DNA from 3 places in the Dechloromonas aromatica RCB genome. Region 1 is predicted to be linked to each of the others. Evidence: riboswitches for the same ligand, from Rfam matches in the RefSeq annotation. Region 1 holds a riboswitch; each other region holds the start of a gene.

Region 1 (4,951 bases):
TGGCCAGCCTGAAGGGCGAAAAGGTCAATTACCTGTCCCTGATGCTGGTCCAGAACCCGAAACGCGTCCGCGGCGAACTGCGTCGCGGCTGCCGCAAACGCAAGGAAGCCATCGAGTCTTCGCTACCCGCAATCAACTAGAACGGACGCCACCTCATGAGAATCGCAGTCGTTTCAATCACCAAACATGGCATCGCGCTGGCCGGCAAGGTCGTTGCCGCCCTGCCCGGCGCCCAACTCTTCACCCCCGAGAAATTCCGTCGCGAGGCTGAAATCTCGGCCCCCGGCGCGGCAAACTGCTACGAAGGCAAGGTCGGCGATCAGGTACCGGCGCTGTTTTCCGCCTTCGACGGCATCGTTGCCATCGTCTCGCTGGGCGCCGTCGTCCGCCTGATCGCGCCGCATTTGAAAAACAAGGAAACCGACCCGGCCGTCGTCGTCATCGACGAAGCCGGCAAGTTCGTCATCCCGATGCTGTCGGGGCACCTTGGCGGGGCCAATGCCCTGGCCGGCCATCTGGCGACGGCGCTAGATGCCATCCCGGTGCTGACCACCGCCTCCGATGCGCGCCAGACGCTGGCCGTCGATCTGCTCGGTCGCGAGCTGGGCTGGACTTTCGAGGCGACGCACGACGAAATCGTCCGCTGCAGCGCCGCCATGGTGAACGATGAAGCCGTTGCGCTGGTTCAGGAGACCGGCAGTACCGACTGGTGGGCCGGACACGCCAATGGCCGCAGCGGGCCGTTGCCGGGCAACGTGACCTTGTTCAAGCGGCTGGAGGAAATCGATCCCAGCCATTTTGCCGCCGTGCTGTGGATCAGCGATCGTGAGATGCCAAATGCGCTGGCTGCCCGCCTGGCCGGCAAACGGGTGGTCTATCGCCCGGCGCAAGCCGTATGAAAATCACCCTCGGTCTCGGTTGCGACCGGAACACGCCAGCGAGCACCATCGCGCAGGCGATTGGCGAAGCGCTGGCGGCGGCCAATGCCACGCCAGCCGATGTAGCGGGCGTCGCGTCGATTGACCTGAAGGCCGATGAGGTCGGGCTGCTTGAAGTGGCCGCCCAACACGGATGGATGATTGATTTCCATCCGGCGGCAGCGCTGGCGGCGGTCGAGGTCCCCACCCCCTCGGAAACGGTCCGCAAATATACCGGCACCCCTTCGGTTTCGGAGGCGGCAGCCCTACTCGCTGCCCGTGCCGACCAGACCCATTTGATCATCGAAAAACACAAGTTGCGCGGCCCGGATGGGCGTAACGCGACTGTCTCCATTGCAAGGATTCCAGAATGAATGAAACTCAGACGAAAACCGGGAAAATCATGTTGGTCGGCCTCGGCCCGGGCAGCAACGACCACCTGACCGCTCGTGCTCGCGCCGCCATCGCCGAAGCCGACACGATCATCGGCTACGTTACCTATATCCGCTTGGTGGCCGATCTCGTGGTCGGCAAGGAAGTCATCAAGAAATCGATGACCGAGGAACTCGACCGGGCCATCGAGTCACTCGACCGGGCCCGCCAGGGCAAGAAGGTGGCCCTGATTTCATCGGGCGACGCCGGCGTTTACGGCATGGCCGGGCCGACCTTCGAAGTACTGTTCCAGGCCGGGTGGACGCCGGATTCGGACATTGAAGTCGAGATCATCCCCGGCGCTTCGGCGCTGAACACCTGCGCCGCGCTGGTCGGCGCCCCGCTGACCCACGATTTCTGCGCCATTTCCCTGTCCGACCTGCTGACACCATGGCCGACCATCGCCCGCCGGCTCGATGCGGTGGCCTATGCCGATTTCGTCGTTGCGCTGTACAACCCGAAAAGCGGTCGCCGCACCCAGCAGATCGTCGAAGCGCAACGCCTATTCCTGCGCCACCGCGATCCGAAAACCCCAGTCGCCATCGTCAAATCTGCCTACCGGCCGAAGCAGCGCATCGAATTCACGACGCTGGAAAAGATGGGCGAGGCTGACATCGGCATGCTGTCGACCGTACTGATCGGCAATTCCAACACCTTCATCAAACATGGCCTGATGGTGACGCCGCGCGGCTATGCGAACAAGTACGCCGTCGAGGCTGGCGAACGCAATACCCACGACGGCGAACAGGCTGGCCGCTCGCTGTCCACCGGCCTCAACGGCTGGATGGCGAGCATTCAGGCGAGCGGCAAGAGTGCCGCCGAACTGGCCATCGAGCACCGCCTGCCGGAGGACTACATCGCTGCCGTGCTGGCTAGCGAAGTCCCTGCGGAAGGCGAAGCGAACGAGATCGAGGCATGACGCCAGCCGGTGCAGAAATCGCACCGCTTTGAATTAATGGCTGCCGTCCGGCGCAGCAGAGATCGGTCGTTTTGCCGGACAAACAGCAACAGGTGTCTTTGGCTGATTCAACGGCCAAAGGTGAAACGGGAACGAGGTGCGTGGCGACTCGATAAAACGAGTGACCACAATGCCCCGGCTGCCCCCGCAACGGTAAGCGAGTGCGGAAGTGTCAAGGTGCCCCGGCATGGGGTCACCAGCCACTGGTTCGTCACGTGGCGTCCATAGGACGTGCGCGGTCGGGCCGGGAAGGCGACACTTCAAGACTTGCCAGCCCGGAGACCGGCCTGTTGCTTGGTGTCGCTGCGCTCTACGGTGTGGCGACGATATGCAATAGACCGTCTGCGGGGAAGCTGATGGCGGCAGTTGAAGCATGGCCCTGCGCCATGCCTTGTCGTCATCCGCAAGCTGACGGTAGAACATGGGAGTTCGACTCAGATGTCAAAAACAGGATTCAGTCTCCAGCCAGCGAGTGAGCCAGGCACCCCAGTCCATCCAGTCAGGCGACTCTCTTCCCTGGCACTGGCCCTGCTGTCGGCTTATGCCTTGCCGGCCATTGCCGCCGGCCTGCCGACGCTGCAGGAAGTCACCGTCAGCAGCGGCAGCAAGGACTTGATCGGTATCGCCGAAGCGGCCAGCGAGGGAACGGTCACGGCCAGGCAACTGGCCAACCGGCCCTTGCTCCGCCCGGCCGAGGTCATGGAAGTTGTACCGGGCATGGTGGTCACCCAGCATTCCGGTGATGGCAAGGCCAACCAGTATTTCCTGCGCGGCTTCAACCTCGACCATGGCAGCGACTTCTCGACACTGGTCATGGGGATGCCGGTCAACATGGTCAGCCATGCCCACGGCCAAGGCTACATGGACCTCAATTTCCTGATTCCCGAACTGGTCAGCACGGTCAAATACAAAAAAGGCGTCTATGGTGCCGAGGATGGCGACTTCGCCACCAGCGGCAGCGCCCGCATCGATTACCAGCGCAAGCTGAATGCCCCCTTTGTGGAACTTGGCCTGGGCCAGCACAATTACCGTCGGCTACTCGCGGCCGGCAGCAGCGAACTCAACGGTTTCAGCCTGCTCGCCGGCGTCGAGCTGGCCGGCAACAATGGCCCCTGGGAGCAACCGGAAAACCTGAGCAAGCAGAATGCGGTATTCCGCCTTTCATCCGGCACAGCGGCCAACGGTTTTGCCCTCACAGCCATGCTCTACAAGGCCGAGTGGACGGCCTCCGAGCACGTGCCGGAGCGCGCCATCAGCAGCGGTGAAATCGGCCGCTACGGCACGTTGGTCAAAAACGACGGTGGTCAGACTCACCGTTACAGTCTGTCCGGCGAATGGGCTACAACCGATGAAAAAGGTGCCACGCGAGCCAATTTATACGTCATCGACTACGGCCTCAATCTGTTCTCGGCACCCTCCGGTTATATCAGCGGTCTGGCCGGCGATCAGCACGAACAAGCCGACGAGCGCCTCGTCTGGGGCGGCGAGCTGCGCCATAGCTGGTTCCTCGGCCCGCAGTGCAAGGACAGCGAACTGATGGCGGGGATTCAGCTGCGCCAGGACCGTATCGCCAGCGTTGGGCTCTACAACACGGAAAATCGCCAGCGGACCAATACCGTGCGCGAGGACAGAATCACCGAAACGGCTAGCGGGCTGTTCATGGAGATCAAAACACAATGGCTGCCCTGGCTGCGGAGCAGTATCGGTGCACGCTACGACCAGATCCGGGCCGAGGTCATTGCGTTGGGCGGGGCCAACAACATGGAAAACGGCGGCGATGTGTCGGCCCACCAGGCCAGCCCCAAACTGGGTGCCGTCTTCGGCCCCTTCGCTTTGCTCGGCCCGACCGAGTTTTATGCCAACTGGGGGCACGGTTTCCACAGCAACGATGCACGTGGCGCAACGACGAGAACCAACCCGCAGAACGGCGCCTCAATCGATACGCTACCGCTGATCGTCAAGGCCAGGGGCAGCGAACTGGGCATTCGTGTCGTCCCCCTGCCCGGCTGGAGCAGCAGCCTCTCCATCTGGCAGATGGAACTCGCCTCGGAACTGGTTTTTATTGGCGACGAAGGCGTGACGGAACCCAAGGGGGCTTCACAACGCAGCGGACTGGAATGGTCCAACTACTTCACCCCGATCCCTGGATTGATCGTCGATGCCGACTTGGCCCTGTCGAAAGCGCGCTTCAAAACCGAAGTCAACGGCGGGCGCCATGTGCCGAATGCCATTCCGCTAACCGCCTCGCTTGGCTTGACGCTAGATGGTGGCGGCCGGTGGTTTGGGGGTATTCGTGTGCGCTACCTTGCCCCCTACAGTCTGGAAGAAACCGGCAGCGAGAAGTCCCAAGCCTTCTGGATGGCTAACCTGAAGGCGGGCTACCGCTTCAACAAGCAATGGCAGCTGAGTCTCGATGTGTTGAACCTGTTCGACAAAAAAGCCAATGACATCGAGTACTGGGGCGGTGCTTGCACGCGGAGTGAGGCGACACTGGGAACCGCTGGCTGTGGCGGCGGCTCGGCAATCGATGGCCATCTGGTCCATCCCCTTGAACCGAGGACGGTACGCCTTGGGCTCAGGGTCAATTTTTAAGAGGCCGGGGCGATCTGCATGTTCGAGCGCCCCTCTGCGCCATCAAAACTCT
Region 2 (4,951 bases), 1.7 Mb from region 1:
GGACATGCGGTTGGCGAGCGGCTTGGCCTTGCTCAGCTGATCGTCACGAACGTAGTCCATGGTCGCCAGCAAGACCGTCGCGCAGAAGCGGGAAACAGCATGTCCGGCGAGCAGCGCGAATGGAACGAGCGCCGGCGCCAGCGACGAGAGCAGCACGAACTTGCCGAGCAGCGCCAGCACCATGGCGACGACGCCGTAGCTACCGACGCGCGAGTCCTTCATGATGTCGAGAATGCGCGCCTTTTCCCAGCCACCGCCGAGGCCGTCGACCGTATCGGAAAGGCCGTCCTCGTGGAAGGCACCGGTGGCGTAGATGGTGGCTGCCATCGAGAGCAGGACGGCGACCGGCTGCGGCCACAGGTACAGGGCCAGCCAATAGACCAGCGCCCCGATGCCGCCAACCAGCAGGCCGACGGCGGGGAAATATCGAGCCGAGTGATTCAGCGCCTCGGCCGAATGCCCGACCCAGCCGGGCACCGGCAGCCGCGTGAAGAAGCGGATCGCGCCGAAGAAGTACTCGAGCTCGCGGCGGATCATTCTTTATCTGACACGCCGGCCGATTCGAAGCTGGCCATCTCGTTGAGGAAGCTCACCGCCGACTGGACCAGCGGGTAGGCCAGCGCGGCGCCGGTGCCTTCGCCAAGGCGCAACCCGAGGTCGAGCAGCGGTTCGGCGCCCATGGCGAGCAATTGGGTGCGATGGCCGGCCTCGGCGGAACGGTGGCAGAAGACGCAGTAGTCGAGCAGCGCTGGCGCCAGACGGGAAGCGATCAGGGCGGCCGAACCGACAATGAAACCATCGATCAGCAGCACCATCTTCGCTTCGGCTGCCGCCAGCATGGCGCCAACCATGGTGGCGATTTCAAAGCCGCCGAATTCGGCCAGCACAGCGCCGGCATCGTTGTTGCCACCGGCGTTACGGTAGCGGATCAGGGCCTGTTCGAGCAGATCCTGCTTGCGGGCCAGGCCGGCATCATCCAGCCCGGTGCCGCGACCGACACATTCGGCCAGCGGCAGGCCGGTCAGACAGTGCGTCAGCAACGAAGCGGAGGCGGTATTGCCGATGCCCATTTCACCGAAACCGACGACATTGCAGCCCTTTGCTGCCAGCTGGCGGACGATGGCGGCGCCATTCTGGATTGCCTGCGCGCACTGGGCAGGCGTCATCGCTGCCTGCTCGATGTAATTGGCCGTGCCAGCCGCGACCTTGGCATCGATCAAGCCGGTGCGCTGGCCGAAATCGTGAGCGACGCCGGCATCGACAACCGACAGGCCGAGGCCGTTCTGCCGGGCGAAGACGTTGATCGCGGCGCCGCCGGCCAGGAAGTTCTCGACCATCTGCCAGGTTACGTCCTGCGGGTAGGCCGATACACCGGCCTTGGCTGCGCCATGGTCGCCGGCGAAGACGAGCATTTGCGGATTGTTCAGTTGCGGGGTCAGCGTTTGCTGGACCAGGCCGATTTTTTTGGCGGTCTTTTCGAGCAGCCCGAGCGCTCCGAGCGGCTTGGTCTTGCGGTCGATCTTGTTTTGCAGGGCGGTTTCAAGTCCGCTGTCCGGGATAGAAATTTCAAACGAATGCATCCGATTCTCCAAAAGTAAAAGGGCCTCGCGGCAACGTTTGGCCAACGCTGCCGCGAAACCCTGTCCACAGGCTTCGAAATGAAGTTTCGACACGTCTTCTGGCTTCCGGATCGTCCCTTGGCCGCGCCTTCCCGCCGGGTCTGTTTCCCCGTTTGCAGTGGCTGTTGCGGCATCGGTCCCCGGTTACAGCGGCGGGCCCGCCCCGGAATTGAGTCAGACTCGCACCGGGTTCCGTATTGTCGAAGGCGAAATTATACCGGTTGCCGCCGGGCCGGCCTTCACCCAAAATGCCGCCCATGAAAGAACTGATTCTCGGCGGTGCCCGGTCGGGCAAGAGCCTGCTGGCCGAACAACGCGCCCACGACTCCGGACTGAAGGTGACCTACCTCGCCACGGCCCAGGCGCTCGATGGCGAAATGGCCCGCCGCGTGGCCCATCATCGCGAACGCCGGCCGGTCGAGTGGGGCTGCATCGAAGAAACACTGCATCTGGCGGCCTGCCTGCGCGAGTTGGCAGCGGCGGATACCTGCGTGCTGGTCGACTGCCTGACCCTGTGGCTGTCCAACCTGTTGTTCGCCGGCCAGGCCGCGGCACAGGCTGAAGCAGGCGAAGCCATCGACTGCCCGCTGTTCCGCGCGGAAACCAGCGCGCTGATCGAACTGCTGCCGCAGCTGCCCGGCCGCATCATTCTGGTTTCCAATGAGGTCGGCTGGGGCATCGTGCCGATGCATCCGGTATCGCGCCTCTTCGCCGATGAACAGGGACGCCTGAACCAGCGCGTCGCCGCCGTTTGCGACCAGGTCACGCTGGTCGCCGCCGGACTGCCACTCAGCCTCAAGTCCACCGCGGGCTGATCGGACTGCCAATTCGGAATGCATTTCTCCGAAGGCAGGCATCTCGACAAAAAGATCGGTATCCTTGTTGCAGATAGACACGCAAGATGTCTTTGGAGGGGACTAAACATGCATAAATTGCTCGACATCCTGGCTTCAGGCGTACATGACGCGAAGAACCAGCTGTTCATCGCCGAATCGCTGATTGCCGCCGCCGAAGCAAAACATGGCCTGAAAATGAGCGAAGCCCGTTACGCCATCGAAGCGGCAGGCAACCGCCTGTCCCGCACCTTGGCGGCTTACGGCATTCTTCGCCACGACGCCGCACTGGGTGTCACCCCGGTGCTCGTTGGCGACCTCTGCGAAGAAGTGGTACTTGCCCAGAAAAGCCATCTAGCCGGCCAGGATATCGCCTTGACGGTCGATTGCCAGGTGTTCGACGAATGGCCGCTGGATCGCGACCTGGTCACTGACATGCTGAACAATGCCGTGCAAAACGCCGGACGCTTTGCCCGCAGCCGGATCAGCCTCAGCGCCAGGGAAGATGGCGGCTGGCTCGTCCTCAGCGTCGAGGACGACGGCCCCGGTTTTGCCACGCTGCCCCCGACGCACGGCACCGGCCTGATGGTCGCCGACCGACTGGCCGCGCTACACGCCCGCAAGGGGCAACAGGGCAGCCTGCACTTAAGCAACGGCAGCAGCCTCGGCGGCGCCCGTTTTGAATTGCGCCTGCCCTGATGAGCGAATACAACAAAAAGCGTTTTCTCGTCATCGACGACCAGCCGCAGGCGCGCGATGCGCTGCGCACCATCGCCCAGACCATCGGTGCCTTCGCCGTCGAATTTGCCTCCAATTATCAGGATGCCATCTATCGCATCCGCAACAATTCACCGGACATCATCCTCTGCGACTACGTGCTGGGCGAAGGCCGCTCCGGGCAGCAGTTGCTGGAGGAGTTGCGGCGCTTCAACCTGCTGCCGGACGAGACCATTTTCATGATGGTCACCGGCGAACAATCCTACGAGCAGGTGGTTTCAGCCGTCGAACTGGTCCCGGACGACTACATCATCAAGCCGTTCTCGCCAGACAAGCTGGTCCTGCGACTGGATCGGATCATCGCCAAGAAAAATTTCTTCGCTGCTTATTATCAGGAAAAGCGCAAGCAGGAGTACGCCAGAGCGCTGGCCATCCTTGAGGCACAACGCACCAGCGAGACGGGACGGCCGTATCGTTTCGAGATTCAGCGCCAGCAAGCGGAAGTGCTGCTCGCCAGCGGCGACGCCGAGGCCTCTGAAAAGGCCTATCGCAGCATCCTTGAAAATTACGAATTCCCCTGGGCCAGGGCCGGTGTTGCCCGCTCCCTGCACAAGCAGAACCGCCTGACCGAAGCCCGCGCCGAAATCGACAAGGTGGTAGACAGCACGCCGCATTTCTTCGATGCCTCCGACCTCAAAGCCAGCATCTGCATGGCGCAGGGTGAGCACGCCGAAGCCCAGAAAGTGCTCGACGAAGTGGCCAAGAAAACCCCCCGCAACTATCTACGCAAGCGGATGCTGGCCGAAGCCGCCACCTTGAACGGCGACAGTGAAACGGCGCGTGCCACGATGGCCGACGTCATTGCCAACGACACGATGCCCGGCGCCATATCGCCGGAAGACCGGCTGACCATGGCGCGCAGCCACCTTGATGGCAACGACAAGATCTCGGCCGAAAAAGTCCTGGTCGGCCTGCGCGATGTCGAAATCCAGGCCATGAATCTGGCCGAGCAGGCCAGTTTTGCCGCCCTGCTCGCCATCAGCTCACCGGAAAAGGGCAAGGCCCGCTTTGCCGGCCTGCGCCCCGCCCTGTTGGCCAGCGAATTGGGCCCAACCACCAGCCTCGACGTGATGCGGGCGGCTCTTTCGGTCAGCGATCATGAACTGGCCGATCTGCATGCCGAACAGTTGATGGCCGGCATCGAGGCCAAGAAGGTTTTTGGCGCTATCCGCAAGCAATATGCGCTGTACGGCCGCGAGACCGACTTCCGCGAAATCCAGAAACAGGTGGCGCTCAAGCGCATCCACCACGAAGAGAAACCGCCGGCCTGAAACACTCAGCCCGGCAGCAGCGCCGACAGTTTTTCCCAGTCCAGTGCGGCTTCGACCGAATCGGCCAGACGATCCAGGTCCGCCTCGCGGCGCGCCGCGAAATCGACCTGTTCGCTCTCGCTCATGCCGGCCCAGGCCAGCAGCGCAGTCAGTGCTTCGGGATGATCCAAAACACCATGGCAGTAAGTCGCGAAGACCTGATCGTCGGCTGAAATGGCACCATCGTGAACGCCATCCGCCAGTTCGACGGCCCCCTTGGCCAAGCCCTCGCCGCGTGTCACGCCAAGATGGATCTCGTAACCGGTCATCGCCGGCCGGCCAGGCAGCGACAAGTGACCACTCACATTCCGCAGCTGCTTCTCGGCTTCCAGCGTCGTTTCCACCGCCAGAACGCCGAGCCCCGGCGTACTGCCAGGCTGCCCCTCCAGCCCCTGCGGGTCGTGAATCATCC
Region 3 (4,951 bases), 2.0 Mb from region 1:
CACCATTGGGTGCTCTGCCCGAGGTCGCCCATCAGCCAGAACAGCATGCCGCGCAGCTTGTGTTCTTCGGCAATGGCCAGCATCAGCGCGACCAAGGCGCCGCAGCCGGCGGCGACGATGACGCCGGTCAACAGCAGACGGGTCTGGGTCCAGCTGCCATCGCCGTGGGCCAGCCCGAAAACGATGAACATGGCGCCCAGTGCCCCGGCAAAAGCCAGCCCGTCGATACCGAGCACCGGCAGGCCGACCAGGATGGCAAACATCGCCCCTACCCCGGCCCCACCGGAAATACCCAGCACATAAGGGTCAGCCAGCGGATTGCGCAATAGCACCTGCATCAGTGCGCCGGCCAGAGCGAGCAGGCCACCGCAGGCAAAGCCGGCAATCGCTCGCGGCAGGCGCAGCTGCAGAACAACGTCGCCGGCGCCGCCTTCCTGGCCGAGTAATGCCCCCAGCACTTCGCCATAGGAAACCTTGAAGCTGCCCACCGTCAACGCCAGCCCGAAACTGGCCACGGCCAACAGGCAGAGGCTGGCGAGGATCAGGAAGGCACGTTGGCGAGTGGGCATGAGCTGAATCGTTATTGCTGACGGTTATTTGAAGTCATAGCGGGCAGTCATGACAAAACTACGCCCGTCGGCAGGATAGTAGTAGTAATCGGTCGCGTAGCCGTAAGCAGCGCTCGACTGATAAGTCGCCCAGTTGGCGTATTTCTTGTCGAAGGCATTGAGTACCTTGGCGGCAATCGTCCATTGGCTGAATTTCCAGGCGGCCATCAGGTCCGTTGTCGTATAGCCACCCACCTGCCTCCGCGTGTTGGCATAGTCGCCGCTAACGTAGCGTTCTCCGACGTAATTGACTGTCGCGCTGTACTGGCCGAATTGCTGGGCATTCCACTGTAGCGCCAGGGCGCCCTTGTTTTCGGCGACCATCGGGATCTGTTTGCCAGTGAACGAGCCGCTGCGGTAGGTCGCGTCCAGATAGGTATAGCTGCCGCGCAAGGCGAGGCTCGAGGTGGCCTGCCATTGCGCTTCCAGTTCGATGCCCCGGCGCTGGGTCGGGTCGGTGTTGATGTTGGTGTACAAATTGCTGTCGAACAGGATTTCATCCGTCAGCTTCATGTCGAAGGCCGCGGCTTTGACCGATATGTCACCCCGGCGGGCAGAGGCGCCGATTTCCTTGATGGTGCCGTGTTGGGGGCGCAGGTTGGCGGAAAACACGGAGTTTCCGGACATGATGTCGTAACCGAACAGCTCGTCGGTATTGGCGAAACGGAAGGTGGTGCCTACCTTGCCATAGACCTGCCAGTGACTGCCGGCATACGTCAGGCCGATTTCTCCGGCGTTCTTCGTGCGCTGGGTTTCGCCCTGAATCGAACTGTCGGCGGCGCTTTGCCACATGCGCTGCGAACGGGCGCCGAGCATCAGGCCCCAGTGCTCATCGAAGTGGGTCAGGTTCTGCAGGTACAGGGCCTGGCTGTCCTGCTCGGCGCGGGCGCGGGAAATGCCAAACAGTGCGCTGTTGCTGACTGAGCGCCAGTCGCCGTGGTACTGATCGAAACCGATCACGGTCTCGCTGGCGGCCAGGCTGGGCAGGCCATGCGCCCAGCGCAGGCGAGGCGTGAAGGACCAGTGCTCTTTCTCCCGCTCGTAAGTGGAGCGATAGACGCCGGAGTACGAGTCGTAGTTATCTTGGTCGAAGGAAAACTCGGCATTGAACAACAGATTCTGGGCGATTTCGGCTTCAACGCCCGGGCGAATCCGGAAGCCGTCGCGATGCTGGTGATCCTGTGGTGTTTTCGAGTAGCGCGGGCGCTGATCGTAGTCGGCTTGCGAGAGAGCACCCGGCAGCCTGGCGCTTTCATCGAAGCCGGAAAAGTCGACGAAACCCTTGGCGCTGCTGCCATCAATGCCGACTCGGCCGGCCAGCGAAGTCTGGGTGGCGGCCGAGTTCTGGCGCCAGCCATTGGTGTCGGCGAAGTGTCCAGCCAGGTTGATGTGAGCGCTTTCACCGCGAGCGGACAGTTGCGCATCGGTGGTGAGCAGCCCGTTGCTGCCGGCGCCGAGCGTAATATTCTGCTGCGAACCTGTCGCTTTCTTGGTGATGATATTGACCACCCCGCCGCTGGCGCCGTCACCGTAGAGCACGGTACCCGAGCCGCGCATGATTTCGATTCTCTCGATGTTGTTCAAGGGGATCAACGACCAGTTGACCGACTCCATAGCCGCGGGGTTGAGGCGCTGACCATCGAGCAAGATAAGTGTGTTCAACGACGCAGTGGCTGGGCCGAAGCCGCGCAGATCGACGCTGGCATCGATGCCGAAGCTGCCATAAAGTGCGCTGACACCGATACCTGCCTGGGTTTTCAGAAGGTCGGGCAAATTGCTGGCCGGGCTCTGACGAATATCCTGCGCAGAGATCACGGTGATATTGGCTGGCAGGCGGGAGTCGATTTGCTCGAAGCGGGTTGCCGAAACGACGACCGCCGGCATTTCTGCGGCGTCATGGGCGAAAACGCTCGAAATGCACAAGGGCAGGGAGAAAACGAGATATTGCGGCTTCACGGAGCTTTCCTTTCCCGGCAGACGTCCCCGCTGCCGGAATGCGTTGAGACGGAAGCGCGGGAGGCAGCTGGTCGAGAAACCGGCACCACCACCCCGTGGCACTTCCAATGGGTGTTCCAGGCCGGTATCCGGGCTCACAAGTCTTGACGTATCGCCTTCCCAGGTGGTCACCCAGTGGCCTTGTGATACGTCCGCACTTGCTTACCGTTGCGGGGGCAGCAGCGGCATGGTCTCGTTGGAGACGCACCGCTTTCCCGTTTAACTGCGCTTGGATAATCCGTACGCAGCACCTGAGACGGCCGCCATTTTACATGGCGGAATACTTTAATAACAGCGAGATAGCTGCATTGCCTAGTAGCTGTAGGCCAGCGAGGCGAACCAGGCTCGTCCGGGAGCGGCGTAATAGGAGAAATAATTCCGGTCGAACAGGTTGCTGACGGCCAACGAGGCATTGAGGCTCTTGTTGAAGCGATAGCTCAGTTTGCTGTCGACCACGAAATAAGCATCGTAGGCTTTGTAAACAGCAGCAGCGGTATCGGCATTGGTGTCGTCGGCGTACTGCTTGCTGGCGTAGCGGCCACTGGTGGACAGCAGCCAGTCGCCACGGCGGGTTTCGAAGCCGATGCTGGCCTGCTTTTCCGGCAGGCCGGTCAGGCGCTTGCCGACCGACGACGGCGACGCGCTGTTTTCCAGCATTTCGCTGTGCGTATAGGTCAGGTTGGCGAAGACCCGGTTGTCGGCATCGAAATGGTGGGTGGCGCTGAGCGTGACACCGTTCGTCCGGGCTTTGCCGGCGTTGATGCGTTTGCGAACCACGATGTTGCCCGGGCCGGTCTGCTTGGGACCAAGGTAGATCAGGTCGTCGATTTCGTTGTGGAAATAGGTGGCCCTGATTTCGCCGCCGTTCCAGGCGCGCCAGTCGCTGCCCACTTCCCAGGATTTGACGGTTTCGGGGGTTAGCGCTGGGTTGGCACTAATGAGGTAGCTGCTGAACGAACTGCGGTATAGGTCATAGACCGTTGGAGCATGGAAAGCCTTGCCGGCCGAGGTGCGCAGCGTGAAGGCATCGGTCACGCGCCACGAGGCGCCGAGCTTCGGGCTCCAGGCGGCTGCAGTTCTCTCGGCGTAGCTGTAGCTGCCCGTCGGGTCGCTGCTCTGGCCGTTGGCGTTGAGCCAGTGGTCGTAGCGCAGGCCGCCCTGCACGGTCAGGCTTGGCGCAAGCTGCCAGTTGTCCTGAAGGTAGGCGCCATGCAGGTACATCTTGCCGGAGGCAGTCGAGTACAGCGCGGTCTTGGATTCAGGATTGCCCCAGTTGCTCAGGGTGTAATCCTTGGCGTCGGCCGAGTCCTGGCGGTAGGCGTAGCCGACGGTCAGGTCATGGGCGCCGAGCGAGGCATTCCAGTAGGTGTCGAATGCTGTCGATTCCGATGGGCTGTCGCTGATCCGGCCTGGGCCGCCAAAGGCTGTGCTGCCGGTCGTTGCTATGATGTACGAATTGGTCGTCACGGCAGTATGGCTGGCCAGCACGTTCAATTGGCCGATCCCCAGCTTGGTGTCGAAGCCGGCATGGAACAGCTGGCGGGTGTAGTTGCTGTCGCCACCGGCGAAGGAAACGTTGTAGATTGGGGCGCCGGTGGCATTGCTACGCACGAAGGATTCCGGGGCGGCGTAACCATAGTGGTAGTCCTGCAGCAGCCAGCCAGCACGCCAGGAGGTGTCGGTGCTGACGCGCTGTTCCAGCTTCAGCGAGGCGCCGTGTTCCTGCCAGGTGTTGTCGCCCTTTTGGCCAAGCAAATAGGTGCCGGCGCCGAGCTCCGTGCTGGTCGGAATAGCGCCTCTGGAGCCCGTTGGTCGACTGCCAGTAACCCATTCGCTGCGATATCCGTTGGTTTGCGCCCAGTTGCCGGTGAAGCGGATCGCCAGGCCATTTTCCAGGCGGGTGCCGGCATGGAGGTAGGCTTTCTGGACATCGGCCGGTGCCTTGCCCGTCTCGAAGGCATCACCGTAGCCGACATTGAAGCCGAATTCGGTGCGGGTCGGCATGCGGGTGACGAAATTGACCACGCCGCCCATCGCATTGCCACCGTACAGCGAGGACATCGGTCCGAACAGGATTTCCGTCTGCTGGATCGATTCGGTCGGGATGCCGCCGAGCAGCACGCTGCCGGCGTAGCCATCGGTCATCGGGATGCCGTCGAGCAGGACGAGGGCACGACGGTCGCTCGGGATACCGCGCAGTGCGAAGCCCGGTGTGGTTTGCAGCGGGCCTTTGCCGGTGGATACGAAAACACCGGCGGTGTTGTTGACGATGTCGGTCAGGCGATCGGTTTGCCGCGCCTCGATTTCCTGGCGGCCGATGACGACGGTTTCTCCCGTGGCATGTTCCA

What was found. Region 1 has a riboswitch for cobalamin ahead of DARO_RS08685 (TonB-dependent receptor domain-containing protein). Riboswitches for the same ligand answer to the same signal wherever they lie in the genome.
Region 2: linked by a shared signal. The riboswitch ahead of cobT (nicotinate-nucleotide--dimethylbenzimidazole phosphoribosyltransferase) and the one ahead of DARO_RS08685 (TonB-dependent receptor domain-containing protein) in region 1 are both predicted to bind cobalamin.
Region 3: linked by a shared signal. The riboswitch ahead of DARO_RS20535 (TonB-dependent receptor) and the one ahead of DARO_RS08685 (TonB-dependent receptor domain-containing protein) in region 1 are both predicted to bind cobalamin.

What each region holds. Positions count from the first base shown of each region.
Region 1 covers NC_007298.1:1,811,880-1,816,830, reverse strand. Annotated here, with positions in the region: gene cobI (precorrin-2 C(20)-methyltransferase) at 1-140, shown strand, start outside; gene DARO_RS08700 (cobalamin biosynthesis central domain-containing protein) at 156-899, shown strand; gene DARO_RS08695 (cobalamin biosynthesis protein) at 896-1,291, shown strand; gene cobJ (precorrin-3B C(17)-methyltransferase) at 1,288-2,268, shown strand; cobalamin riboswitch at 2,342-2,612, shown strand; gene DARO_RS08685 (TonB-dependent receptor domain-containing protein) at 2,746-4,899, shown strand.
Region 2 covers NC_007298.1:158,839-163,789, reverse strand. Annotated here, with positions in the region: gene DARO_RS00805 (adenosylcobinamide-GDP ribazoletransferase) at 1-537, opposite strand, end outside; gene cobT (nicotinate-nucleotide--dimethylbenzimidazole phosphoribosyltransferase) at 534-1,580, opposite strand; cobalamin riboswitch at 1,652-1,881, opposite strand; gene cobU (bifunctional adenosylcobinamide kinase/adenosylcobinamide-phosphate guanylyltransferase) at 1,868-2,434, shown strand; gene DARO_RS00790 (ATP-binding protein) at 2,543-3,151, shown strand; gene DARO_RS00785 (tetratricopeptide repeat-containing response regulator) at 3,151-4,500, shown strand; gene DARO_RS00780 (cobyric acid synthase) at 4,506-4,951, opposite strand, start outside.
Region 3 covers NC_007298.1:4,326,397-4,331,347, reverse strand. Annotated here, with positions in the region: gene DARO_RS20540 (iron ABC transporter permease) at 1-569, opposite strand, end outside; gene DARO_RS20535 (TonB-dependent receptor) at 594-2,564, opposite strand; cobalamin riboswitch at 2,667-2,873, opposite strand; gene DARO_RS20530 (TonB-dependent receptor) at 2,916-4,951, opposite strand, start outside.